3 regions of the Vagococcus lutrae genome follow, and region 3 is predicted to be linked to each of the others. Evidence: predicted binding sites of a transcription regulator. Region 3 holds the regulator's gene; each other region holds the start of a gene.
What was found. Region 3 encodes LexA, which represses DNA repair genes until DNA is damaged. Its sites were predicted from a motif close to CNAACANNTGTTNG; they were not measured.
Positions count from the first base shown of each region.

Region 1: a site for LexA is predicted at 6,996-7,009, ahead of uvrB (excinuclease ABC subunit UvrB). Genes of this name have one in related genera too.
Region 2: a site for LexA is predicted at 2,797-2,810, ahead of parE (DNA topoisomerase IV subunit B). Genes of this name have one in related genera too.

Region 1 is NZ_CP097017.1:513,562-523,620, forward strand. It holds gene rapZ (RNase adapter RapZ) at 1-813, opposite strand, end outside; gene M2919_RS02475 (branched-chain amino acid aminotransferase) at 940-1,977, opposite strand; gene uvrA (excinuclease ABC subunit UvrA) at 2,106-4,925, opposite strand; gene uvrB (excinuclease ABC subunit UvrB) at 4,944-6,938, opposite strand; gene M2919_RS02490 (hypothetical protein) at 7,072-7,728, opposite strand; gene M2919_RS02495 (LacI family DNA-binding transcriptional regulator) at 7,730-8,686, opposite strand; gene nhaC (Na+/H+ antiporter NhaC) at 9,086-10,059, shown strand, end outside.
Region 2 is NZ_CP097017.1:191,668-201,726, reverse strand. It holds gene parC (DNA topoisomerase IV subunit A) at 1-717, opposite strand, end outside; gene parE (DNA topoisomerase IV subunit B) at 717-2,756, opposite strand; gene alr (alanine racemase) at 2,955-4,067, opposite strand; gene plsY (glycerol-3-phosphate 1-O-acyltransferase PlsY) at 4,227-4,853, shown strand; gene ald (alanine dehydrogenase) at 4,934-6,052, shown strand; gene M2919_RS00970 (aldose 1-epimerase family protein) at 6,088-6,963, opposite strand; gene codY (GTP-sensing pleiotropic transcriptional regulator CodY) at 6,980-7,774, opposite strand; gene hslU (ATP-dependent protease ATPase subunit HslU) at 7,798-9,189, opposite strand; gene hslV (ATP-dependent protease subunit HslV) at 9,209-9,757, opposite strand; gene xerC (tyrosine recombinase XerC) at 9,788-10,059, opposite strand, start outside.
Region 3 is NZ_CP097017.1:28,397-38,455, forward strand. It holds gene hprK (HPr(Ser) kinase/phosphatase) at 1-297, shown strand, start outside; gene lgt (prolipoprotein diacylglyceryl transferase) at 313-1,128, shown strand; gene ppaX (pyrophosphatase PpaX) at 1,128-1,766, shown strand; gene M2919_RS00210 (NAD(P)H-dependent glycerol-3-phosphate dehydrogenase) at 1,782-2,792, shown strand; gene lexA (transcriptional repressor LexA) at 3,126-3,746, opposite strand; gene M2919_RS00220 (DUF896 family protein) at 3,885-4,133, shown strand; gene tkt (transketolase) at 4,218-6,215, shown strand; gene lepB (signal peptidase I) at 6,363-6,971, shown strand; gene M2919_RS00235 (PD-(D/E)XK nuclease family protein) at 7,029-10,059, shown strand, end outside.

The DNA of each region.
Region 1 (10,059 bases), 490 kb from region 3:
TTTTATATCTTGGCTCAAACGCTCTGTTAATGCCACAGAACGATGTTGTCCGCCCGTACATCCAATTGCAATCGTCAGACTTGTTTTTCCTTCTTTTTTATAACCAGGCAAAATCGAAATCACTAAGTCTTTAAACTGTTGATAGAACTGCTCTGTTTCTTCAAAAGACATCACGTAATCGTAAACGGGTTGATCCATTCCAGTGAGTGGTTGTAATTCTGGTATGTAATGTGGATTCGGTAAAAAACGTACGTCCATTACAATGTCAGCATCAATCGGCAGCCCATATTTAAACCCAAATGAAACGGCTTCGACACGGAATGTTTTAGTATCGGCACTTTTAAATTCATGAATGATTTGTTCACGCAATTGACGAGGCGTCAAATTAGTCGTATCGATAACGGTTGACTCCGCTTTAATATCAGCTAACATTAAGCGTTCGCGTTGAATCCCATCAGTGACTAAGCCATCCATCGCGAGTGGGTGGGTACGACGTGTTTCTTTGTATCTTGATACTAGTTCTTCATCTGAAGCATCTAAAAACAAAACATTCGTTTCAATCATTTTAGTGTTCTCTAATTCAACTAACGTATCTTGTAATTCTTCAAAAAACGAACGAGAACGTAAATCAATAACCAACGCGAGTTTCGTAACCTTTCCTGATTCTTTAATTAATTCCCAAAATTTTGGTAATAAACTTGGTGGCATATTATCAACACAGAAAAATCCCATGTCTTCAAAACTTTGCATTGCAACGGTTTTACCGGCACCACTCATTCCAGTGATGACGACTAATTTTAATGTTTCAATCATTTAATCATCTCCTTCAATCTTCTTATATAGTATAACACAGCCGGGCGTATCATGGTATCCATTCGATATAAAAACACACTGCAAACTCACTGACATACAATGAGTTCACAGTGTGTTGATAGATGGTTAAATGACTTCTATCCAACCTTCTGGTGCTTCAACATCGCCAAACTGAATACCTGTTAAGAGTTTGTAAAGTTGTTGCGTAACTGGTCCGACTTCTGTTTCTGAATAGAAAACGTGGAAATCATCATGCGTTTGAATCCCACCAATCGGAGAAATAACGGCCGCTGTTCCACACGCTCCTGCTTCTTTGTAATCATCCAATTGGTTAATAAATATTGGCTCCTCGGCTACCTCTAACCCTAAAGCATGCTCTGCTAAATATAACAAAGAATACTTAGTAATACTTGGTAAGATAGACGGTGACTTAGGTGTCACGAATCGATCGTCCTTTGTGATAGCAAAGAAGTTCGCAGCTCCGACTTCTTCAATTTGTGTATGGGTTGCTGGGTCTAAATAAATACAATCACTAAATTGTCTATCTTTCGCCTCTTTACCTGGCATTAAACTGCTAGCATAATTTCCTCCGACTTTTGCTGCCCCTGTTCCTTGTGGAGCCGCACGGTCATAATCCGATACGATAAAATTGGTCGGAGCTAACCCGCCTTTGAAATATGGGCCAACTGGTAAAACAAAAATCGAAAATAGATATTCTGTTGCAGGAGCCACCCCGATGTTATCACCGACACCAATCATATACGGACGGATATAAAGTGTACTACCTGATTCATAAGGTGGCACCCATGCTTCATTGGCTGCTACAACTTGCTTGACAGCTTCTACAAACTTATCCTCAGGAAATGATGGCATTAATAAGCGTTCACAACTTTTACGCATACGCTTTGCATTTTCATCTGGACGGAAAAGTTGGATTTTTCCATCTTTACGACGATACGCTTTCATTCCTTCAAAACAACTTTGTCCATAATGTAATGCTGGAGACCCTTCACTAATCGTAATTTGATTATCTGAAACTAAAGCACCATTATCCCACTGGCCATCTTTCCAGTATGATACAAAACGTTTATCAGTTTTAATATACGAAAATCCTAAATTTTCCCAGTCTAAGGTTTCTGGGGTCACATTATTTGTTTTTGTCATCGCAATTCCTCCTGTATAAAATGATATTTTATCTAGTGTATCATTAAAAACTCATGAGATACAGAGTTTTTTACATAATAACAAAAAACACTTTACAAATAACCATTATTTGTAAAGTGTTTTGACTTTTATTTTAAAACATTTTTGAGATACTGCCCGGTATAGCTTTCTTCTACACTGGCAATCTCTTCAGGGGTTCCAGTCGCTATCACTGTTCCGCCACCTGCACCACCTTCTGGACCTAAGTCAATGACGTGGTCGGCTGTTTTAATAACATCAAGATTATGTTCAATCACTAAAACCGTATTTCCCGCATCTACTAAACGATTTAAAACTTCTAATAATCGTTTAATATCATCAGAATGTAAGCCCGTTGTCGGCTCATCTAAAATATAAAAACTTTGGCCACTTTGTCGTTTGTGAAGCTCACTCGCTAATTTCATTCGCTGTGCTTCACCACCAGACAAGGTAGTCGCTGGCTGTCCAAGCGTAATATATCCCAGTCCAACATCGACTATGGTTTGCAGCTTTCGCTGAATTTTTGGAATTGATTCAAAAAATTCAACCGCTTCTTCAACTCGCATTTCTAAAACATCTGCGATATTTTTCCCTTTATAATGGACTTCTAACGTTTCAGAGTTATAACGTTTCCCATGACATACTTCACACGGAACATAGACGTCAGGCAAAAAGTGCATTTCAATTTTAATAATACCATCTCCGCGACAAGCTTCACAGCGTCCACCTTTTACGTTAAAACTAAAACGACCTTTTTTATAGCCACGAACCTTCGCTTCATTTGTCATCGCAAACAAATCGCGAATATCGTCAAATACGCTAGTGTAAGTTGCGGGATTACTTCTTGGTGTCCGACCAATAGGACTTTGGTCAATATCGATAATTTTTTCAATCGTTTCATAGCCTGTTATTTCACGATATTTACCGGGACGGGCACTGTTACCATTTAGCTTTTGAGCCAAAGCGCGTTTTAAGATACTGTTAACAAGCGTGCTTTTACCCGAACCAGATACCCCTGTCACTGCTACGAATTGTCCCATTGGAAAATCAACATCGATATTTTTCAAATTATTTTCTGATGCCCCTTTAACTTGGACGGATTGCCCGGTTGACGGACGACGTTTTTCAGGCACGGCTATTTGTTTCTTACCAGATAAATACTGCCCTGTTAAAGAATTTTCTTGTGCTTCCACTTCTTCAGGAGTCCCTGCTGCCACGATTTCGCCGCCGTGTTCACCGGCACCAGGTCCGATATCGATTAAATAGTCAGCTGCTCGCATCGTGTCTTCATCATGCTCGACTACGATTAACGTATTGCCTAAATCTCGCATTTTTTTCAGGGACTCAATCAGACGGTCGTTATCACGCTGATGTAACCCTATTGAGGGTTCGTCTAAAATATACATGACACCTGACAAGTTCGAGCCAATTTGTGTCGCTAATCTAATACGCTGAGCCTCACCACCTGAAAGTGTACCCGATGCACGACTTAATGTTAAATAGTCTAATCCGACATTTTCTAAAAATGTCAATCGGTCTATTAATTCTTTTAAAATTGGACGAGCGATGAGTTGATGCTGTTCGGAAAGTGTCAACTCTCTAAAAAATGTCAACGCGTCGGTAATCGACAAGGCCGTCACTTCACCAATATGCTTACCGGCTACTTTAACAGATAAAGCTTGCGGATTTAATCGATAACCATGACAACTTTGGCATTGTAACTCTGTCATATATAAACGCATTTGTTCGCGCGTATAGTCACTGTTTGTTTCATGATAGCGACGGTTAATGTTATTCAAGACGCCTTCAAACGGAACTTCCACATCTCGAACGCCTCCAAAGTCATTTTCATAATGAAAATGAAACGTTTGTCCGTTTGACCCTTTTAATACTAAATCTTTAGCGGTTTGTGGTAGCTCTTCAAAAGGCGTATCCATATCGATATCAAATGCTAGACATGCTTGTTCTAGCATTTGCGGATAATAATTCGAGCTAATCGGATTCCAAGGCACTAACGCTCCTTCACGCAACGTTTTCTTTTTATCTGGTACAACTAAGTCTGGGTCGACTTCTAATTTAATACTCAATCCGTCACAATCTGGACACGCTCCAAACGGCGCATTAAAAGAGAACAAACGCGGTTCCAATTCGCCTATCGTAAATCCACAGTACGGACACGCATAATGCTCACTAAAGAGTATTTCTTCTTGTCCCATCACATCGACTAAAGCATAACCTTCTGCTAAACGTAGCGCCGCTTCAAATGAATCAAATAAACGAGAACGAATACCTTCTTTCACGATAATTCGGTCGATGACAATCGCAATCGAATGTTTTTTATTTTTTTCTAATTCTGGGACTTCTGTCACATCATACGTTTCGCCATCAACACGCACACGAACGTATCCTTGTTTTTTAATCATCTCAAATACTTTTTTATGTTGCCCTTTTTTCTTAACAATAATCGGCGCGAGAAGTTGAATTTTCGAGCGTTCTTCCAACGCCATGACTCTGTCCACCATTTGTTCGACAGATTGACTTGCAATTTCCGTGCCGTCATTAGGACAAATCGGCGTCCCTACTCTAGCATATAAAAGTCGCAAGTAGTCATAAATCTCTGTAACAGTTCCAACAGTAGAACGTGGATTTTTACTAGTCGTCTTTTGGTCGATCGAAATAGCTGGACTAAGTCCATCAATACTATCGACATCCGGTTTATCCATTTGTCCTAAAAACTGGCGGGCGTAAGAAGATAAGCTTTCTACATACCGTCTTTGTCCTTCAGCATAAAGAGTGTCAAACGCCAACGAACTTTTCCCAGAGCCCGATAACCCCGTTACAACTACGAGTTGATCCCGTGGTATCGTGACATCAATATTTTTCAAATTATGAGCACGCGCACCGTGTATTACAATCTTATCATTTGCCATGCTATCTCCTCCTGAATCCTATCTTTTTCCTTTTAATTCTAATAATGCATCACGCAAGGTAGCCGCCCTTTCAAAATCTAATGCTTTGGCCGCTTCTTTCATTTCATGTTCCATTTCCAGCATGACTTTTTCTTTTTCAGATTTATCTAAATTCGCATAGTTATCTACTAAGCTAAATGATTCGTCTTCTTCTGCCACTTTTGAAATGCGAATTAAATCGCGAATTTCTTTTTTAATAGTTTTCGGTACAATACCATGTTCTTCGTTATAAGTTTGTTGAATTTCACGGCGTCGAGCAGTTTCGTCCATTGCTTTTTTCATTGAGTCAGTTATTTTATCAGCATACATGATGACGCGACCATTTTCATTACGCGCGGCTCGTCCGATTGTTTGAACTAACGAACGCTCACTTCTCAAGAAGCCTTCCTTATCGGCATCTAATATGGCGATTAAAGAAACTTCTGGCACGTCCAACCCTTCACGCAGTAAGTTAATACCAATAAGGACATCGTATTCTCCTAAACGTAAATCGCGAATTAATTCTGTTCTTTCTAACGTCTTAATGTCACTATGTAAATATTTGACTTTCATCCCTAATTCTTTCAAGTAATCGGTTAAATCTTCCGACATCTTTTTAGTTAAAGTCGTGACAAACACCCGCTCGTCGCGGTCAACTCGCTCATTGATTTCGCCGACTAGGTCATCAATTTGCCCCATAATTGGACGAACTTCGATTAACGGATCTAATAAACCAGTCGGGCGAATAATTTGCTCGACAACGGTATCCGTTCTTTCTAATTCATAAGGTCCTGGTGTAGCTGAAACATAAATAATCTGATTCACGTGTTTCTCAAACTCTTCTAAACGCAAGGGACGGTTATCCAAAGCACTTGGCAAACGAAAACCGTGGTCAACTAACATTTTCTTACGTGCTTGGTCACCGTTATACATACCACGAATTTGCGGTAAGCTTACGTGCGACTCATCAGCGACGATTAGGAAATCTTCTGGGAAAAAGTCTAATAAGGTGTAAGGCGCTTCTCCCGGTTCACGTCCGTCCATATGACGAGAGTAATTTTCAATACCCGAACAATATCCCATTTCACGCATCATTTCAATATCGTAATTCGTCCGTTGTTCTAAACGTTGAGCTTCAAGCAACTGGTCGTTTGCTCTTAACTCTGCTAATCGCTCTTTTAACTCTGCTTGAATTTTTTCAATCGACGTTTCCATATGAGCTGCATCCGTTACGAAGTGAGTCGCTGGAAAAATAGAAACATGTTTACGATCGGCTAATATTTCTCCCGTTAGCGCATCAACTTCACGAATACGCTCGATTTCATCTCCAAAAAACTCAATGCGCAAAGCATGTTCATCACGAGAAGCTGGAAAAATCTCGACAACATCTCCACGGACACGAAAACGTCCTCGTTGAAAATCAATATCATTGCGCTCAAACTGAATCGTTACAAGACGTTCTAATAATTCTTGGCGGTCAATTTCCATACCTTCTCGAAGTGATAAAACTTTCGCTTGATATTCGTTTGGATCACCTAATCCATAGATACAAGAAACTGAAGCTACCACAATCACATCGTTACGTTCTAACAACGAACTTGTTGCCGAGTGACGCAGTTTATCTATTTCATCATTCACGCTCGCATCTTTTTCGATAAATGTATCACTACTTGGAACATAGGCCTCCGGCTGATAGTAATCATAATAACTAACAAAATACTCGACTGCATTGTTAGGAAAAAACTCTTTAAATTCGCTGTACAGCTGACCAGCTAACGTTTTATTATGTGCAATGACCAAGGTTGGTTTATTTACTTCTTGAATAACATTTGAAATAGTAAAAGTCTTTCCTGTTCCAGTCGCACCTAATAATATTTGTTCTTTTTTATTGTTTTTTAAGCCTGTCACTAGCTGTTTAATTGCTTCTGGTTGATCGCCATTTGGCTGATAATTGGAAACTAATTGAAACTGTCTATTCTCTTCACGTTCAATCATAAGTCCGCTCCTTTTACTCTTAAATCGTGTTGTCTAATACTCTCTATTTTAACATAGCGAACATACTTTCGCTATTATTTCGGTTTATTTTACTCATCAAATAAGATAAAAAAAGAGTGGTTCACACCACTCTTTAAAATGTGTATTCTGATGTCTTGCCTCCACCATGTTCATAAGTGAGATTTTCCATTTCTTTAGGAAAAATAATTTCTGTATATAACGGAGAGATGGTGTCATAAAATCCAAGTGAGGCATACGACATGTCTTTTAACTGATAACTATACCCTTTTCTGACAGGTGTTTCCACCTCATCTGAAAACGTGATATATTTCGTCGAACGACTAATTTTATACAGTTTATCATGCGCTTTAAAATAATAAAGGTAACGTGTGCTCCCTAGATAAGTGATAACATCTTCTTCCAAAATCTCTGACTTATCATATAGACCAATTTCTTCTATTTTTGGTTTATCTAATAATTTTGCTGGATGATAATGATAATACTGATAACGAAATGCCTTTGGACGCCGATCGCGCATTGCCGGTGTTACTAAACGCGATAAATGATCATAGTCTTTTGTTGACTTTGTTCCAGATATCATGGCATAGATAAGTCCGCTTCCTGTTAATACTATGATAAACAACGTCAGGTATCTCATCTTCTTTTTTAAAGGAAGACGATACAGTAAAAAGAAAATTAAAACAAATAAAACCAATCCTGTTATAAGAAATAAAATGGGAAGCGTGATATAAATAAATTTTTCTGAAGCTAACCACTCATCTGCCGTCATATTAGCTTTCTCCTTTCGTACTTCCACGAATAATTAACTCTGGGTCAAACAAGCGGTTGCCTTGAGGTGCTCCTTTTTGTTCAATTTTATTCAACAGCATTTTAGCACAAGCTGACCCCATTTCCACCACATTTTGTTTAATCGTCGTCAATCTTGGATAGGCAATTTGATCTAAAAACACCCCGTCAAAACCGACTATACCAAAATCATGTGGAATTGTTGCTTCTTTTGCTAGTAATCCTCGCTGAATACCAAATGCCAAACGATCGGAACTGCATACAAAGGCGGTATTTTTTGAAAAGCTTGCAAAATTTTCATCGATGTATCGGGCTGTGTAGCGTGAGCGATTATCAAACTTTAAAATTTGAGGAAGCATATCCGCCTCTTGCATCGCATTAATATAGCCTGCTTCTCTAGAAAACTCAAAAGGCTCCATAACATCAATTCCGATAAAAATGATATGTTCGTATCCACACGCAAGCGCATGTTTCGTCGCCAAATAAGTGCCTTGTTGATTATTAGTATCAACAAAATCATAGCCATAGCGATTTTCTCCAAAAAGGATGACAGGTTTCTCGATACCATTTATCCAGTCATAATCCTTATCACGCATTCCTGTAATGATATAGCCATCACATTGTCCAATATCAAAACTGTTCTCTGACACAAGTTGCAAGGAATACTGATGATTATCTAATTCTTTTGAAATTCCCATCAACAAATTCATGTAGTATGGTTCAGTCGTATCCATCTCTTCTAAGATAAAAAGTTTAATCACTTGCGTGCGATTATGTGCCAATGCTTTTGCCGCCACATTAGGCTTATAATTGAGCTCTTTCATTGCCTGAAATACTAATTCTTTTAACTCATCCGTGACTTGCTCTGGATGATTAATCACTCTTGAAACTGTCATTTTTGATACATTTGCTCGTTTGGCAACATCGGTTAGCGTAACCATTTTGTTCCTCCTAGACCATTCCTTTAATAAGCTTATTATAGCGATTTTAAAAATAAATTGCTAGCTGATTTTAATTTTGGGGGTTGACAATGTAATTTAAGCATGAGATAGTAAGACACAATAAAATAAAAAAATCAGAAAAGAACAGTAGTGATGAATCTCAGCGTTCAGAGAATTGACGGTTGGTGCGAGTCAAACAGGATTCAATCATGAATTACATCTTTTTAACAAGCTGATTCGTTTCATCTCACGATAGCAGATGATAAAGATGACTTAAGGTGCACATTAAGTCAATTTAGGGTGGTACCGCGAATATCTCGCCCCTATCAATCGACATGATTGATAGGGGCTTTTTTTATTTTATTTAACACACTTACACATATTAAAAGGAGGCACATTATGACTAAAACCATTACATTCAAAGAAGCAGCATTTATATTTGTTACTATGTTAGGCATCATCGGGGTGAGCGTCATTTATCTTGGTTTGTCGCCGATTGTGCCGATTATTCTTACTTTAGCACTTCTCATTTTATGGGGAAAATGGCGTCGTCACTCATGGCAAAATATACATGACGGAATTCAAGAAGGCGTTGCGACAGGAATTATTCCCATGCTTATATTTCTTTTAATCGGTGCCTTAATTGCCAGCTGGATTGCTGCTGGTATTATCCCAGCTATGATGGTCGTTGGCTTTAAACTAGTAAACGTGAATTACTTCATTCCTTCCGCTTTCGTCGTCTGTGCGATTATCGGAACATCGATTGGAAGTGCCTTTACAACAGCTTCCACTGTCGGCTTGGCACTCATGGGGATGGGGATTAGCTTGGGCTTTAATCCTGCGTTATTAGCTGGTGCTATTATTTCTGGTGCGGTGTTTGGTGATAAAATGTCACCTCTATCCGACACAACTAACTTAGCTGCAGCCGTAGCTGGTACTGACTTGTTTAAACATATCAAAAACATGATGTGGACGACCGTTCCAGCTTTTATTCTTTCACTGATTTTATTTTTTATATTAGGTAATCAAACACATGCGACTCAAGGTACAGCTGAGATTAATTTATTGATCGATACGTTAAAAAGTGAGTTTCATATAGGATGGTTTTCAGCCATACCGATTTTATTAATGGTTGGTTCTTCACTTTTAAAAATGCCAGCCATTGCAACCCTTCTACTAAATATTAGTGTTTCAATTGGGCTGTATGTTATACAATCTCCATCAGCAACGATTAAGCAAATTGCAACTATCATCGAACAAGGCTTCGTTGCAGAGACTGGTGTCGAAAATTTAGACGCTCTGCTCAGTCGTGGGGGACTAAATAGTATGCTAGGCTCTATCGCACTCATCTTGTTGACACTTTCACTCGGTGG
Region 2 (10,059 bases), 160 kb from region 3:
AACACGGCCTTTACCTTTTTCATAAGCATTTTTCAATTCTTTTTGCCCTTGTAAAATGCCTCCTGTTGGAAAATCAGGTCCTTTGATAAACTCGTTTAATTTTTCAAGTGACGCATTAGGATGGTCCACTAAATATACTGTCCCGTCAATCACTTCTCCTAAATTATGCGGTGGTATTTCGGTTGCATAACCAGCTGAAATACCAGTCGAACCGTTGACTAATAAGTTAGGATAGCGCGCTGGTAAAACAGTCGGTTCTTTTTCAGTATCATCAAAGTTCCATACTAAGTCGACTGTTTCTTTTTCAATATCAGATAACAACTCGTTGCTTAACTGAGAAAGCCGTGCTTCTGTATAACGCATTGCAGCAGGTGGATCACCATCCATACTCCCATTATTACCGTGCATCTCAACTAAGATATTTCGCAATTTCCAATCTTGGCTCATCCTAACCATGGCTTCATAAATACTGATATCTCCATGTGGATGATAATTCCCCATAATATTTCCGACGGCTTTGGCAGATTTTCGAAATGCTTTATCGTGAGTATTACCGTCTTGATGCATCGCATATAATATCCGACGTTGTACCGGTTTTAATCCATCGCGAATATCGGGTAATGCTCGCTCTTGAATAATATATTTGGAATAACGACCAAAACGGTCTCCCATAACATCTTTAAGTGCCAATTCCTGTATAGATTGATTACGTCCCATTATTCTTCTCCACCTTCATCCATTGTTTCCTCAAACAAGCTAATTGCGGTTGCAGTTTCAAGGGAATGTTTTTCTTGGGCTTCTTCTAAAATACTTCCACTTTCTTCTAGGGTAAAGGCGACGTTGTTTTCTATCCAACGACGACGTTTATCCACTTTATCGCCCATTAACGTGGACACGATTTTTTCGTTACTACCAGATTCACCATCTTCTTCATCCAGTGTCACACGGATTAACGTCCGCGATTCAGGATTCATCGTTGTTTCCCAAAGTTGTGTCGCGTCCATTTCACCTAGACCTTTGTAGCGTTGTAACGTATATCCTTTACCGACATCTTGTGTCACTGTTTCTAGCTCGTCATCTGTCCAGGCATACGCAATCTTCTCGTTCTTCCCTCGTCCTTTAGACACTTTATAAAGAGGAGGTAACGCAATATAGACACGTCCCGCTTCAACTAACGGTGTCATAAAACGATAAAAGAATGTTAATAACAATGTTTGGATATGCGCACCATCTGTATCCGCATCGGTCATAATAATAATCTTGTCATAGTTACAATCTTCTAAAGTAAAATCAGCGCCATAACCTGCACCAATCGTATGAATCATCGTATTAATCTCTTCGTTTTTCAAAATATCTTCTAGCTTGGCTTTTTCTGTGTTAATGACTTTACCACGTAACGGTAACACCGCTTGGAAACGACGGTCCCTTCCTTGCTTAGCTGAACCTCCAGCAGAATCCCCCTCCACTAAATAAAGTTCGTTTTTCTTAGGATTTCGTGATTGTGCAGGTGTCAGTTTTCCTGAAAGCAACGCATCGGTTTTCTTTCGTTTTTTCCCATTACGACTATCTTCACGCGCTTTTCGTGCCGCGTCTCGCGCTTCACGTGCTTTGATAGCTTTTCTAATAAGCATATCACTAATGTCACTATGTTCTTGTAAATAAAAACCAAATTGCTCACTAACGAGCGATTCTACAGCCGTTCTTGCGGGGACAGTCACTAATTTTACCTTTGTTTGACTTTCAAATTGCAAAATATTTTCTGGAATTCTAACAGAAATAATCGCCGTCAGTCCTTCACGAAAATCATTTCCATCTAGGTTTTTATCTTTTTCTTTTAAAAGTCCCGTTCGTTTAGCGTATTCATTAAAACTTTTTGTCATCGCGGTTTTCATACCCATTTCGTGTGTCCCGCCATCTTTTGTCCGAACACTATTTACAAAAGATAAAATATTTTCAGAGTAGCCGTCATTATATTGAAAAGCAAATTCAATCTCAATGTCATCACGTTCACCACTAAAGTAAACCACTGGCGTCAAGTCATCTTTTTCTTCATTCAAATACTCGATAAACTCTTTAATACCTTCTTCATAGTGAAAAACATCTTCCACCACTTCTTCAGAACGCTCATCTCGTAGGGTAATTTTTAAACCTTTTAATAAGAAAGCTGACTCTCGCAAGCGTTCCGCTAAGACATGATAAGAAAAATTAGTCGTAGTAAAAATACTTGCGTCTGGTAAAAATCGAATGGTGGTCCCATTTTTTTCTTTCGTCTTCCCCATTTTTTTAAGTGTTCCATCTGGTTTTCCACCATTTTTAAAACGTTGCTCATATACAACGCCATCTCTAACGATGGTCACGTCTAGCCATTCAGAAAGCGCGTTAACCACACTGGCTCCTACACCGTGCAATCCACCTGACGTTTTATAGCCGCCTTGTCCAAACTTCCCACCTGCGTGAAGAATGGTAAAGATAACTTGTACTGTTGGAACGCCTGATTGATGCATCCCAATCGGCATCCCTCTTCCATAGTCTTTGACACCGATACTGCCATCTTTATAAATCGTGACATCAATTTGATTACCGTAGCCAGCCAACGCTTCATCTACTGAGTTATCAACTATTTCATACACTAAATGATGAAGTCCGCGCGTGTCATTTGATCCAATATACATTCCTGGACGTTTTCTTACCGCATCTAATCCCTCTAAGACTTGAATAGAGGCGTCATTATATTCATTTTGTACTTTTTTTGGCATGGTTGAGACTCCTTATATTGCAATATTCGCATAACTTATCGAAACATATGTTCCGTTTCTATTCTTTTATATCATACGCTAAAAATTATTTTTTGCAAAATCCATTGTGAATAATAGCATATTTTAATTCAATTTGACTAGTGAAAATACGATAAAAGTAAAAAACAGTTCAGTGATGAACTGTTTTTTTACGACGGCTTATTGATAGACTCTTGGTATACGTTCACTTAATAAACACAAAACTTCATAATTAATCGTTCCTAAATACTCGGCAATCGCAGTGGGAGAAATTCTTTCGGAAACTTCACTGTTGATTAAAGAAACCGCTGTGCCTTCTGGCAAGTAATATGGAAGTTTAACCATGCACTGATCCATACAAACGCGACCAATTATTTCACATGGCTGATTATCTATCATCACGATATAACCTTGCATTGCTCTTACCCATCCGTCAGCATAACCAATCGGTAGTGTTCCAATCCAATCCCCTGGTTTCGCTGAGTATGTCGCGCCATAACTTATCGACGTCTTTTCTTGAACTTGCTTAACATGTACTAATTCCGTTTCTAATTTTAAAGCGGGAAGTAATGGATGCGGCAAAGACAAGCTAGTGCCTGACGGATTTAAGCCATACATCCCAATTCCATAACGAATAATCGTTGTTGGTAAATCATCATGCCATATAGCAGTGGCACTGTTAGCACAGTGGACGTGCTGAGGAAGTTCTTCAAAACACTCGAGTAGTTGTTTAAATCTTGTGACTTGATGATTAAAATAGTCCTCATTCTCACTATCAGCCGTGGCAAAATGAGTGAAAACACCTTCTAAACTTAAGTAAGGAGAAGCCTTGACCACTTCTAACAATGTTTTTAATTCCTCACGCTCTCTGACTCCTATCCGTCCCATCCCAGTATCTAATTTAAGGTGAAAACGTAAGGTCACTTGAGATGTTTCAAGCACGGGTAAACTTGTTTCCAACCATTTAAGACTTGGCACTGTTAAAATGATATTATAATTAACGGCTAAAGTAATATCTCTGACATCCGTCACACCTAATACTAAAATAGGCGCCTCAATACCACTTTTTCTTAATGCTATAGCCTCATCTAAAATAGCCACACATAAGCCTGTCGCCCCTACTTCTAAAGCGGCTTTTGAGACAGCTTCAGCTCCATGACCATAGCCATTTGCTTTTACCACAGCATATATTTCCTGATTGTCTTTTAGTTGCTCTCGCTCATGCTGTATATTTTGTTTAATTGCGTCCAAATTAACGATAATTCGTGTGGGACGATGTGAGCCTATCGCCATACTAACCATTCCTTCCCGAACTGAGTAACCCTTTCATCACATAGTTAGTTTAACATACCGTTGAAAAAAAGTTAATCCGTCTTGAGATGGATTAGATTGTCGCTAGATGTTATTCATGATAAAATAAAACACACTAATGTACAGAAAGGACTTATTCCAATGACTCTCGTCGTTTTATTATTTGCTTACTTATTAGGATCCATTCCTTCAGGTGTTTGGATTGGCAAAGCTTTTTATCAAAAGGATATTCGCCAGTTTGGAAGTGGTAACTCTGGTACAACGAATACATTTCGTGTGTTAGGTAAAAAAGCCGGTCTCATGGTCTTATTCATGGATATTCTAAAAGGGACTCTAGCAACATATTTACCTCTTTTCTTTCACTTAAGTATTAATCCATTATGGGCTGGTCTAGCCGCTATCTTAGGCCATACCTTTCCGATTTTTGCTCATTTTAAAGGAGGAAAAGCCGTTGCAACCAGCGCTGGTATGTTATTAGCCTACTCACCTATTTTCTTTTTATATTCAGCTTCTATTTTTGTGATTACGCTTTTAATCACCAGCACTGTTAGTTTGACAAGCATGATTGCTGCCGTACTCATTACTTTGTCAACTATTTTTATTCCAAATATTGCTCCTGCTATCTTAGCGCATAAAGACCCTCTACTTATTAGCTTAGCAATAGTCATTACACTTTTTATTATTTTAAGACACCGTGAAAACATCAAACGGATTATAAATGGGACGGAAAGTCGTGTTCCTTTTGGTTTACGTAGCAGCAAAAAATAAAAAAATCAAGGTATTATTTTTAACTCATCTTTTTTCATGTTACAATTAAATGGTAGTTAAATAGAAAAGGTGGTTAAAATATGATTATCGGAATACCGAAAGAAATTCTCGATAATGAAAATCGAGTAGCTCTGACACCTGTTGGCGTTGAAGCATTTCTTAAACAAGGACATGAAGTACGTGTAGAAAAAAATGCTGGTGAAGGTTCTGGTTTTACAGATGACGCATATGAAGCAGCTGGTGCGATTTTATCAGATGACCCTGCTTTCGTCTGGCAAGCTGACATGGTCATGAAAGTAAAGGAACCAAAGCCAAGTGAATATCACTATTTCCGTGAAAATCTTATTCTCTTTACTTATTTACATTTAGCTCCAGCCACAGAATTAACACAAGCGTTAATCGATGCCAAAGTAACAGCGATTGCTTACGAAACTATTCAATTAGAAGATCGCTCACTTCCTTTACTTATACCGATGAGTGAAATCGCTGGTCGTATGAGCGTGCAAATTGGTGCTCAGCTTTTAGAAAAGTCAAAAGGGGGCAAAGGGATTCTTTTAGCCGGTATTCCTGGTGTTAAGAAAGGTAACGTCGTCATTATAGGTGGCGGAAATGTTGGGACGAATGCTGCTAAAATCGCTATTGGTTTAGGCGCAAATGTTACCATTTTAGATGTTAACCAAAAACGTTTAGCCGAACTTGATGCGTTGTTTGGGAATGAAATACAGACACTAATTTCAAATGCGCATAATATTGCTGAAACAGTAAAAACAGCAGATGTTGTCATCGGTACCGTTTTAATTCCCGGTGCTAAAGCCCCTACCCTTGTAACAGAAGAAATGGTCGCAAGTATGGGAGAAGGTTCTGTCATCGTAGACGTCGCTGTCGACCAAGGTGGTATTTTTGAAACGATTGACCACGTGACCTCTCATAGCAATCCAACTTACGTTCGTCATGGTGTCATTCACTATGCCGTACCTAATATGCCTGGTAATGTCGCACGTACTTCTACGATTGCTTTAACAAATGCAACACTTCCATATGCGATGCAAATGGCGACGCATGATTTAAATGATGTCTTACGTCAGACTCCTTCTTTACAAAAAGGCGTTAATATTTATCAAGGTGTTCTTACTAATGAACAAATCGCCGCAGCTCAAAATAGAAAATTTCAACAACTTGCCAAACTGATTGGTGAGTAATAAAAAGAGCGATACCTTTTAGGTACCGCTCTTTTTTAATCTAAACGAATCGTATAGGAATTAACTTGTGAAGCTTGAGGTGTCAAGCGTTGAATTCCTTTCTTCTCTTCTAAATTTCCATTGCTCGTAACCGTATCCGCGATACCTTGCCAAGGTTCTATACAAACAAAAGGGGCCTCTTTTGGATAAGGACTCCAAATACCAACAAAATCCATATTATCAAACATAACGGTCACAGCACGGTCCGTTTTATCTGAGCGGATGCTAAAACTATTTTCGCCAGTCGTTTGATAAATGAGAGCATCTTGTTTAAATAATTCACGTTGAATCGCGATTCGTGTATTAGTTTGACCTAGCGTTACGGCGTCTTCATCAACATATGCACCTTGCAAAGGTAATAATAGACGTGACTTCATCGGATAGAAATCTAAATAATAATCAGCAAAGCTTCCTTGTCCATCTATCGGCACATTAAAAGCAGGATGTCCGCCAACAGAGTAAAACATTTCCGTTTCACCTTCATTTGTCACATGGTATGAACATATTAGCTGGTTTTGTTCTAAACGGTATTCAATCTCGAGTTTAAATCGAAAAGGATAGACGGCTAACGTTTCTTCATCCGCGCTTAATGAAAAACGGATAAACTCATCTCCAACCTCAGTCACTTGAAATTCTTTATCACGTGCAAAACCATGTTGACTCATGTGGTACGTCTGTCCTTGATAATGATAACTATCATCTTTTAAACGACCGACAATTGGGAATAATACGGGGGCATGACGTCCCCAATACGTCGCATCACCCGACCATAAATACTCGATATCTAAATCACGACGTTTTAGACTGGTTAATTCTGCTCCTTCTGTCTTAAATGTCGCTATCACCCATTGATTTTGAATGCTGTAACTCACTGGTTAAACACACTCCTTATACGCTTTGTTTGGCTAATTCTTCTTGCAAACGCGGATTAATAATTTTTAAATATGTTCCCTTCATACCTAACGAACGTGATTCGATAACACCTGCTGATTCTAATTTTCTCAACGCATTGACAATCACAGAACGCGTAATGCCTATTTCATCTGCAACACTCGAAGCCGTAATACGTCCCTCATCATGATTGCCTAACTTTTCAATAATCGCTTTAACTGCAACCAATTCACTATAAGACAAGCTGTTAATCGCCATTTGCACGGCTGTCGTTTCACGTATATCATTTTCAATCGAACGTGAACGTTCATAAAGTATTTGCATACCAACAACAGTGGCACTATACTCCGCTAAAATCAAATCATCCGCTCCAAAGCGCTCTGAAATTCTCCCTAGAATAATCGTGCCTAATCGTTCACCCGCACCAAATATCGGAATAATTGACGTAGCCGATTCAGGATATTCATCACTAAATTCTTTAGGAAAGACTGTTTTATCATCGCTCATTGGAATATTGACTTCTGTTTTTGGTAGTCTTGATACTTCTTGAGTATAGTCGAGTGGAAACTGACGTGAATCTACCATATTTTTAACGCGTTGATTATTCACATCATGTTCGACATGATATCCTAGCACGCTACCATTTTTATCAATAATATAGGTATTGGCATCAAGCGTATCGCCTAAAATAGCTGCCATTTGATTGTACGGCAGTTCTAACTCTTCTTTAAAACTATTTTTTTGTTGTAATAACTCATTAATTTTACGAGTTTTTTCAAGTAAATTTTCCATAGATGACTCCTTATCTTGGCATATTATAAAATATAACGTGATAAATCTTCGTCTTTCACTATGTCTCCTAATTTTTCATTTACATAATTTTCAGTAATCATAATGTCACCCATATCCATATCGCCCGCTTCAAATAATAAATCTTCCAATAGACGTTCTAAGATAGTATGAAGACGGCGTGCACCGATGTTATCTGTTTCACTGTTTACTTTATAAGCAATATCCGCTAAGCGTTCAATGGACTCTTTGGTAAAGGTTACCGAGATATTTTCTGTTTCAAGTAAAGCACGATATTGTTTTATTAAGGCATTTTCCGGTTCTGTTAAGATGAGAACGAAATCTTCTGCCGTTAAATCATCAAGCTCAACACGAATTGGGAAACGACCTTGTAACTCTGGTATCAAATCACTTGGTTTACTTAAATGGAAAGCCCCTGAAGCAATAAATAAGATATGGTCGGTTGCAATGGTACCGTATTTTGTATTAACTTGCGATCCTTCTACGATTGGTAAGATGTCTCGTTGAACGCCTTCACGGGACACTTCACCAGATTGTTGTGATTTTGACGTAATTTTGTCAATCTCATCGATAAAAATAATACCACTATTAGCTGCTAATTTAATTGCTTCACTATGAATATCCGCTTTATTGACAAGTTTTTCAGATTCTTGTTGAATTAAAATATCACGCGCCTCTTTGACTGTCACCGTGCGTTTGATTTTTTTCTTAGGTGTTAGGGCATTGAGTGTGTCACCTAAATCAATTCCCATTTGTTCTAAACCGTTATTCATACTAGGCATTTTCATTGAAGGCTCTTCAATTTCAATCGTCACTTCTCGATTTTCCAATAACCCTTTATCTAACTGATCTTTTACTGTTCGACGATTTGTTTTAATCGTTTCATTGACTTCTTCTTTTTCTTCTTCCGGCGCTTGTTGGAAACTATTCATCATTTGCATCATCATTTCCATTTGATTGCGCGCTTGTTTTTGCTCTTTCTTAATGCCTGGCACTAAAATTTTAACTAATTGGTCGTTAGCTGCTTTACGTGCTCGATGGTATACCCGATCGTGCTGCTCTTTTTCCACGATACGGATACTGGCTTCTACTAAATCACGTACCATTGATTCAACATCACGGCCGACATAACCTACTTCTGTAAATTTGGTTGCTTCGACTTTTACAAAAGGAGCGTTCACAATACGCGCCAGACGACGGGCAATTTCTGTTTTACCAACACCCGTTGGTCCAATCATTAACATATTTTTAGGTGTGACTTCTCGTTGCATCTCTTCATCTAAAAGCATGCGGCGGTATCGATTACGTAAAGCCACAGCTACGGCTTTTTTTGCTTTGTTTTGACCGATAATATATTGGTCTAATTCTGCTACTATTTCTTTTGGTGTTTTACTCATGGTTTACACATCCTACCTTTTATAATTCTTCTACGATAATATTATGATTTGTATAGACACAAATGTCGCCAGCCACATGAAGCGCTTCTCGAGCAATATCGCCCGCAGTTAAATTCTCGTGACCATGACGTTTCATGGCGCGTGCTGCAGCTAAAGCATAGTTGCCACCTGATCCAATGGCTAAAATGCCGTCATCTGGAGCGATAACTTCGCCTGTCCCAGAAACAACCAACATCTCTTTATCATTCATCACGATTAACATCGCTTCCAATTTTTGCATCATTTTATCTTGACGCCATTCCATTGCTAATTCAACAGCTGCACGGGTTAAATTCCCTTTAAATTCATTCAATTTTGCTTCAAATTTATTTTCTAAATTAAACGCATCGGCTACACTTCCTGCAAATCCAACGACGACTTGGTCGTGATAGATTTTTCGTACTTTCTTGGCAGTCCCTTTCATGACAACCGATTCTCCCATTGTTACTTGACCGTCACCAGCCATTGCAAATTTTCCGTCTTTTTCTACAGCACAAATGGTCGTAGAATGAAATGTCGTATATCCCATAATCGTTACCTCTTTCATTAATAATCAGTTTTAAGCACGTGGGTGAAAATGACGATACGTGCTCTGTAAATTTTCTGTCGTCACATGTGCGTAAATTTGTGTTGACGACAGACTTTCGTGTCCTAAAAGTTCTTGGACAGTTCGCATATCTGCTCCATTATTTAGCAAATGCGTTGCAAAAGTATGGCGCAACATATGTGGATGTATGTCGGATGTTAACGTCGTTTTTTTTACCAGTTCTTTATAAATATACCTTACACCGTTGGTTGTTAATGGTTGGCCTTTCGCATTCACGAATAAGT
Region 3 (10,059 bases):
AATTTATTTGGTGCCAGTGCGGTGCGTAACAACGTGGAAATCCAGTTAGTCGTTAATTTAGAACATTGGACGCAAGATAAGAAGTTTGATCGATTAGGTGGTGCGGATGAATCTGTTCAAATTGCGAATGTCGACATTCCGAAAATATCGATTCCAGTCAAAACAGGACGTAACGTGGCGATTATTGTAGAAGTAGCGGCCATGAATTTTCGTGCGAAGCGTATGGGCTTTGATGCTACGAAAACATTCGAGGCGAATTTGTCTGCACTTATCGAAGAAAATTCAAAACAAGGATAGAAGGAGAATTATATGATTTTAGCACAGGTCGATCCCATCGCTTTTAAGCTATTTGGGATTCCCATTCATTGGTACGCGTTAATTATCGTATCGGGTATTGTATTAGGTGTTTGGATGGCGAGTCGTGAAGCCGTTCGAGTAGGATTTGAAGAAGATGATATCATTGACTTTATGTTATGGGCACTGCCAATGTCTATTATTGGTGCGCGTCTGTACTACGTTATATTTGAGTGGCGAACGTATATCGAGCATCCCTTACAAATTTTTAATATTCGTAATGGAGGGCTTGCCATATATGGCGGCTTAATTGCAGGGGGCATTGTTGTTTACTTATTTACGCAACATCGTTATTACTCTTTTTGGAAGTTTTTAGATGTGGCCGCTCCCAGTGTGATTATTGCACAGGCGATTGGTAGATGGGGTAACTTTATGAACCATGAGGCGTATGGGCCAGAGACAAGCCGTCAGTTTCTAGAAAGTCTGCATTTACCGAACTTTATTATTGAAAATATGTATATTGATGGAGCGTTTCATCATCCTACTTTCTTGTATGAAAGTATTTGGAATGTGATTGGTTTTGCTGTGATATTGTATCTACGTAGCAAAAAAGATTTATTTAGACAAGGAGAAATTTTCTTGACGTATGTCTTATGGTATTCGTTTGGACGATTCTTTATCGAAGGGATGCGAACAGACAGTTTGTATCTGTTTAATGCGATTCGAGTTTCACAATTACTCTCAGCTGTTTTATTTGTGACCGCATTAATTTTATTTGTCTATCGTCGTAAAAAAGTTATGCCGCCGTTATACAATAAGCGAGGTGTACGTTAATGTCTTTTCAAACAGTTTTATTTGATTTTGATGGCACACTAGCAGATACGAATGATTTGATTAGTGATTCTTACTTGTATGTGTTAGACCATTATTTTCCGGGATGCTATTCTAAAAAGGATGTTATTTCATTTAATGGTCCACCACTCTATGACGTGTTTCATCAGTTATATCCAGAAAAAGCGACAGAGATGGTCGCGATGTACCGTGAGTTTAATTTAGCGCAACACGACGCTTATATCCGTTTGTTTCCGGGTGTTGAACAAGGGTTAATCCGTTTAAAAGAAGCGGGTAAAAATATTGGAGTGGTATCAACAAAGCAAAATAAGACGCTTTATCGTGGCCTTAACCGCTTAGGTATCGAAAAATATTTTGATGTGGTATTGGGTGGCGATGATTATGAGCGCGCTAAGCCACATCCTGAACCCGTGTTAATAGGAATCGAACGATTAAAGGGTGAGTTTACGAGTACGGTTATGATTGGGGACAATTGGCAAGATATCGCTTCAGCCAATCAAGCAGGGGTTACAAGTATGTTTGTTTCTTGGTCGGAGAAAAAAGTAAGCGACCTTTCCCCACACGAGCCAGATATTGTCGTAAAAGATATGAAGGATTTAGTACAAACGATTATCAATTAAGGAGTGAAGGATGATATGGGACAAAAAATTGCGGTGTTAGGAACAGGATCGTGGGGATTAGCTTTAGGGAAAACACTCGTGGAAAACGGCCACCAAGTTGTAATGTGGGGGAGAGATTCAGAGCAAGTAAGCGAAATCCAAACAGCTCATACAAACAAACGTTATTTACCAGACATTGTGTTTCCAGAAGCTTTACAAGCTACAACGGATATGAAAGAAGCGATTGCCGATGCCGATGCAGTACTGTTTGTTGTTCCTACTTACGCGATGCGAGATGTCGCTCGTCAATTTGATAAGCTTGTTGAGCATCAACCCATGATTATACATGCGAGTAAAGGGATTGAACAAGATACACACTTGCGTATTTCAGAAATTTTAGCGGAAGAAATTGCATTAGAGCATCGTCAAGCAATCGTCGTATTATCTGGTCCAAGTCATGCGGAAGAATTAGCTGTGCGTGATATTACAACGATTACTGCTGCTTGCGAGGACATCAAAGCAGCAGAATATGTCCAAAAATTATTTATGAATCAATATTTTAGAATTTATACAAATACCGATGTCATCGGTGTTGAAACAGGAGCGGCATTGAAAAATATTATTGCTCTAGGTTCAGGTGCTATTCATGGGTTAGGGTTTGGTGATAACGCAAAAGCCGCGATAATGACACGTGGATTAGCAGAAATTACACGCTTAGGTGTTGCGATGGGGGCTGATCCCTTAACTTTTATCGGACTTAGTGGTTTTGGAGACTTAGTTGTAACATGTACTAGTGTTCATTCTCGTAACTGGCGAACGGGTAATTTACTTGGAAAAGGGAAAAAACTAGATGATATTTTAGAAAGTATGGGGATGATTGTAGAGGGGGTCGCCACTACCAAATCAGCGTATGAGTTATCTGAAACGCTAAACGTTGAGATGCCGATTACTGAAACTATTTACGCCGTACTTTATCAAGATAAAGATGTAAAAGAAGCCATTCAAGATATTATGATTCGCGACCGTAAAAGTGAAAAAGAGTTTTAAAAAAAACAGCCAATTGGCTGTTTTTTTATATGGAACGATGATTTCCAAAATCATTTTGATAAGACTCTTTTTTTTCGGTAGGTCTGGTAGGATCTGTCATCCCATATTAAAAGCCACAAGATGACAAGCGGCGCAGAGATGGCTACGATAGCCTTTAAACCTAGTGACCCTATATACATTCCAATCAACAAAATGACCATCAATAAACCTAATCTTCTTACACTCGTCATATTGACCACTCCTATACAGAACGTTTGTTCCCTTATTTATATTTCTATTATACAAACATTTGTTCTCTTTGTAAAGAAAAAAATACTCGCGCTTTGCGAGCATTTAAAACTGACTCCGATATAAGCCAACAACGACACCTAAAATCGTTACATTTGAAAGAATAATAGGCTCGTATTGATCGTTTTCTGGTTGTAAACGGAAATGCTGATGTTCTTTGTAAAACCTCTTACAGGTTGCTTCGTTTTCATCAGTCATGGCGATGACAATTTCTCCATTGTTTGCGGTGGCTTGCTGTTTAACAATGACATAATCGCCATCTAATATCCCAGCCTGTATCATACTATCTCCTTTGATTGTCAACATGAATAAAGGAGAGTCGTAATGTTTGACGTCAGGTGGAATAGGGAAGAAGTCTTGTGCTTCTTCTATAGCTAAAATAGGTTCACCTGCTGTAACAGTCCCAAGCATTGGTATAACATCTGACTGGATTCCTAGTAAATGAAGAGCCGTTTTTGTAATTTCAATTGCACGTGGTTTTGCAGGGTCGCGTTGAATCAGTCCTTTTTTTTCTAGACGTGATAGATGACCGTGTACAGTAGAAGTGGACGAAAGTGAAACAGCTTCCCCTATTTCTCTGACTGTAGGTGGATAGCCTCTTTTTTCTACTTCTTCATAGATGTAGCGTAAAATCTCTAATTGTCGATTTTCTTTTTTGCCCATAATGCTCCCCCTAGGTTAATTCCTTATTAAATAAAGTGTACCATATAATAGTTGAGTTATCAAACGTTTGTTCGTATTCTTTTTTCATTGTTTTTTAGGCTATTATTCGTTAAGATAAGAGTGATATGGAGGAGATATAAAATGTTATCAAAAGAAAAATTAGCTAGAATTAATGCGTTAGCCAATAAATCAAAAAAAGAGCCGTTAACAGAAGCGGAAAAGAAAGAACAAAAAGCACTTAGAGAAGAATACTTAGAAAAATTTAGAGGGGGCATGCGTCATCATATTGAAGGGATGAAAGTGGTCGATCAAGAAGGGACTGACGTGACACCTGAGAAGTTAAAAGCTATTCAAAAAGAGAAAAAACTACATAATAGACATAAAGAATAAAACGATATCAGTTGCTTTTTTTTACTAATCAGAGTACAATTCATTAATAAAGGTAAAAAAAACCTAAAACAAGGGGATGAGCGTGTGTTTGATAAAATTGATGAATTAGGTGTGAATACACTCCGAACATTGAGTATGGATATGATTCAGAAAGCAAATTCTGGACATCCGGGATTACCGTTAGGTGCAGCACCAATGGCGTATGCGTTATGGACGAAACATTTAAAGGTTAACCCTAAAACATCTCGTGAGTGGTTAGACCGTGACCGTTTTATTTTATCAGCTGGACATGGGTCAGCATTGCAATATAGCTTGTTGCATTTAGCAGGATATGATGTGACGACAGAAGATTTGAAAGCGTTCCGTCAATGGGAAAGTCGTACACCTGGACATCCAGAAGTCCATCATACAGATGGTGTTGAAGCGACAACAGGGCCTTTGGGTCAAGGGATTGCGATGAGTGTTGGTTTTGCTATGGCAGAAGCGCATTTAGCAGCAACGTACAATCGTCCTGATCATGATATTATCGACCACTATACATATGCGTTATGTGGAGATGGCGATTTAATGGAAGGTATCTCACAAGAAGCGATGAGTTTAGCAGGTCATTTAAAATTAAATAAATTAATCGTGCTGTACGATTCAAATGATATCTCACTAGATGGTGATTTAGATCGTTCTTTCTCAGAAGATGTTAAAGGTCGTGTTGAAGCAACAGGTTGGCACCATATCTTAGTAGAAGACGGTAATGACTTACAAGCTATTTCAGATGCGATTGAAGCGGCGAAAGCTGAAACTGAAAAACCAACCATGATTGAAATTAAAACAGTTATTGGATTTGGCGCACCAAACGCTGGTACCAATAAGGTACACGGGGCCCCATTAGGAGCAGAAGGTATCGCAGCCGCTAAAGCAGCCTATGGTTGGGAATATGAAACTTTTGAAGTGCCTGCTGACGTGACGACACGCTTTAAAGAAGCGATGATTGACCGCGGAGAGGAAATGGAAAAAGATTGGCAAGCACGCTTTGATGCTTACGCTGAAGCTTATCCTGAATTAGCGAAACAGTTGCAAGACGCTTTTGAAAATAAATTACCAGAAAACTGGGCAAGTGAAATGCCTGTTTATAATGTATCTGATGATGCGAAAGCGAGTCGTGTGACAAGTAGCGAAATGATTCAAGCTCTTTCTAAAACAGTTCCTACGCTTTGGGGAGGGTCGGCCGATTTATCTTCATCTAACAACACCATGATGAAAGATGAAAAAGACTTTGAACCGGGACAATATGAAGGGCGTAACATTTGGTTTGGTGTGCGTGAGTTTGCAATGGCAGCAGCGATGAACGGGATTGCTTTACATGGTGGGACTCGCGTATATGGCGGAACTTTCTTCGTCTTTGTCGACTACTTACGTCCAGCAGTCAGACTAGCAGCGATTCAATCAGCACCTGTCACATATGTATTAACACATGATTCTATTGCTGTTGGAGAAGATGGGCCAACACACGAGCCTATCGAACAGCTTTCTAGTTTACGTGGTATGCCAAACTTAAACGTTGTCCGTCCAGCAGATGGAAACGAAGTTCGTGCAGCTTGGCAAGTAGCAATGCGTTCTAATGATCGCCCGACAGTGCTTGCTCTAACACGTCAAAACTTACCTGTTTTAGAAGGAACTGATACATTAGCTGAAGAAGGCGTTGCAAAAGGTGCATATGTTTTATCTCCAGCAAAAGGTGAAACACCAGAAGGTATTTTAATCGCAACAGGTTCAGAAGTAGCATTAGCTGTGGCAGCTCAAAAAGAATTACAAGCACAAGGTCACGATGTTTCCGTCGTTTCAATGCCAAGTATGAATCTTTTTGAAGAACAATCAGAAGACTACCGCGAAAGTGTCTTACCTAAAGCTGTTACAAAACGTGTAGCAATCGAAATGGGTGCAACATTTGGTTGGGAACGTTTCGTTGGCTTTGAAGGAAAAGTAATGGGAATTGACCGTTTTGGTGCAAGTGCGCCTGGTAATACTGTTATTGAAGAGTATGGATTTACTACTGAAAATGTCGTAGCAAATTACTTAAGTATCTAAGAAACGTTTAACGAAACCTTATGATAACGAGCAAGTTTAGTCTTATCTTGAAAGATAAGCTAAGCTTGCTTTTTTTATGACCCATTTAATGATAAAATAGAAGATGAGTAAACGGTGAGGCATTTATCACCGGATAGGAGAGTGACTATGAGCGCGAAGGAATGGGTAAAAGAAATTATATGGTTTTTGGGATTATTAGCTATCATGCTAATCGTGAAAAAATATATCATGTTTCCTGTGGCAGTATCAGGACATTCGATGGATCCAACTTTACAAGATAGGGAACGAATTATGGCCGTGAAACTATCAAAAATCGAGCGGTTTGATATTGTCACATTCCCGGCACCAGATAAGCCTGGAGATAACTATGTTAAGCGAATTATCGGCATGCCAGGAGATACGGTTGCCTATGATAATGATAAGCTTTTGATTAATGGAAAAGAAGTAGCTGAACCATACTTGGATGAGTATAAGCAGTCGCTTGCTGAAGGAGAAGTCTTTACCACGTTGGATACTTACTTGTTAGACAAACCAATCACCCCGACGAAAGATGATCGTTGGGTAACCTCTTTTGAATTAACGGATTTAAATGGAATAAATGAAGCCGTCATTCCAGAAGGTAAAGTTTTAGTATTAGGGGACAATCGTCCAGTTTCTAAAGACGGTCGCTACATTGGCTTAATCGATACGAAAGATATTTCAGGCGAGTTGAAGTTTAGTTTTTGGCCGCTAAGTAAGTTTGGTATGATAAAATAAGAGAGCTGGAACATCTCGATGTTCCAGTTTTTTCACATTAAAAGGAGTTGAAGTGTGATGAGTTTACAATTTGTTTATGGTCCGGCTTCTTGTGATAGTGCGCCTTTCCTATTAAAGCAAGCACAAAATTGGTTGCAACAGGCAGAGGAACATCAAGTTTTTTATTTAGTTCCTAACCACATTAAGTTTGAAACAGAGGTGGCAGTTTTAAAGCAGCTGTCAGAGATGGAAAAACAAGCGACGACTGCTTCAATTCGTCTGCAAGTCTTTAGTATGAGTCGTTTAGCCTGGTATTTTTTACAACATACAGATTATTATCAAGCGACTTCTTTAACGGAAGCCGGTACGCATATGGTGATTCGCAAAATTTTAATTGACCAAAAAGACCAACTGACAGTCTTCCAAGGAGAAGTCAATCAGACGGGGTTTATCGAACAACTCGCTCAGATTTTAGATGAGTTGATTAAAGGAAAAATAGGTACTGATGATTTAGAAAAAATGATTGAACAAATGGCAACTCATACACTGTCTGATACGCAGCAAAAACTAAAAGACATTCAATTAGTATATACAGAATATCTTGAATTTTTAAATCAAGAACAGCTCTTTCAACCGCTGATTTTATCCTTACTAACGGAACACGTTAAAACATTAGATTTATCGCACGTTCAATTTATCATGACAGGTTTTTCACGTCTAACCGCACAAGAAAAAGAGTTAGTCCTTGCTTTAATTGAATGTGGGGCACAAGTGACTTTTCACTTAGTTTTACCGCGTGCCTACGTGGAGGCTCCTCCGACTAAGAATGATTTATTTTATCATAGTGGCACACTTTACTTTGAATTGTATCAAGTAGCGCGTGCTTTAAAAGTGCCAATATTGCATGATCAATTATTAGGGAAAGAGCAAGTTGTTAGTCGCTTTGAAGAGGTGGATGAATACTGGCAAGCCACTCAAAATTTAAAACAGACCTTCTCTTTAAAGCGTGACAGCCAGCCTTTAAAACTATATGAAATGGCAACGGCTCAAGATGAATTATCGTTTGTGGCAAAAGAGATTAATCATCTCGTGCATCAGAAAGGCTATCGTTATCGCGATATTGAGATATTAACACGAGATTTAAGTAGCTACCGTCCGATGCTGACGCCTTATTTTGATGACCACGAGATTCCTTTTAGTTTTAATGACACCTTGAGTATGGAACATCATCCGCTGATTGAACTATTTCATGCGTTATTTGGAATGGGGAAGCGATATTACCGCTATGAGGATATCATGCGATTTTTAAGAACAGAATTATTCATTGCGACGATTGATGAAGAAACAGCTATCTCAGACTATGAAGAAGCTATTCGTGATTACCGTCAAAAAGTCGATTTAACTGAAAATGTCATGTTGGCTTATGGTTATGAAGGCTTTTATTGGACAAGGGAAGAAAATTGGCAATATGTGACGTACTTTGATGAAGAACAAACGGAGATGACAGAAGATCAACGAGTAGAACAATGGTCGAATGAAATTCGCCAAGATGTGCGTAGACATGTCATGCCATACATTGAAGCAATGAAAAAAGCTCAGACGGGTAAAGAAATAGCGAGACTTTGGTTTGAACTGTTAGTCTCCTGTGGTGTCGAACGACAGCTTGTTTATTGGCGTGATGAAGAAATCGCATTAGGAAATCAAGATGCCGCTAAAAATCACGAGCAAACATGGCAGGCTTTTGTTGATGTCCTAGATGAGTTTGTTGTAGTATTCGGGGAACGTCCTGTTACGTTTGAATTGTTTGAAGAAATTTTATTAAGTGGTTTGGAAGGATTTGAATACAGTAAAGTTCCTACGACACTCGACCAAGTCATGATCTCTTCTCTTGATTTAGTTCATGCGACTAAAAATAAAATAACCTTTATTATAGGGGCGAATGAACAGAACTTACCGCGCAAAGTTGAAAATACGACATTGTTGACGGACGATGACCGTCAACAAATGGCCTCATTTTTAGATGAAGATCAATATTTAATGCACGACACATATAAAGCAATTAATGAGGAACCTTTTATTGCGTATCTTTCTTTTCTTTCAGCAACAGATTGGTTATATATGACGAGTCCGAGATTTTTGAATTCAGATCGTGAGTTAGGCACGTCACCGTATATGCGGCGATTAGCAACAGGATTGAAAACGCCGATTATCAGTTATCAGGCTGATTTATCACCAGAAAAAGTGTCGTTAGAGAATATTTCAACGTCACGCGTCTTGATTTCCGATTTAATTCGCCTAGAAAGACGAGCTGTAGATGAAAAGAGGACGTTACATCCGTTATGGCAAAAACTAAAAGCGTATCTTTTGGAAACAAACGAAGTTACGAGCGGAACAGCTGAACTAGTATTTTCAAGCCTATCCGCACAAAATATTCCGGAAACCCTGGTCCCTGAGATAGTGGATGATTTATATGGTGATACGCTGTATGCCTCTGTTTCTAAAATTGAACGCTACTATGAGTGTGAATACAAGTACTTCTTGACGCACGGCTTAAAATTACGAGAGCGTGAAAAATTTGAATTGACACCTGCAATGACGGGAGAATTTTTCCACGACGCGTTAGATGGACTGTTTACTTACCTTATCCAACATAAGTTATCCTTATTAGAATTGACGGAAAGCCAGTTAAATGAGTTGGTCGATGCGATGATGGAAGAAATGGTTGACCGCTCTAAATACTTAGTCTTTACCACGACTCATCGTATGGCGTATATCCGCTATCAATTAGCCCAAACGATTCGACGAACAAGTTGGGCTTTAAAACAACAACAAACACGCTCAGGTTTAACGCCAATTCAAACAGAAGTATTATTTGGTGAACTTGTCATGTCGCGTGGTTTAGACAGCATTGTGATTGATTTAGATGAACGAAAACAACTGAAGATAAATGGTAAAATTGACCGTTTAGACGCGATTAAGCATGGTCAACAGACGTTTATTGGGGTTATCGATTATAAATCTAGTTATCGTGATTTAAACTTTCAAGATATTTACTATGGACTAGCGTTGCAGCTCATGACGTATTTAGATGTGGCGTTATTAAATGCGG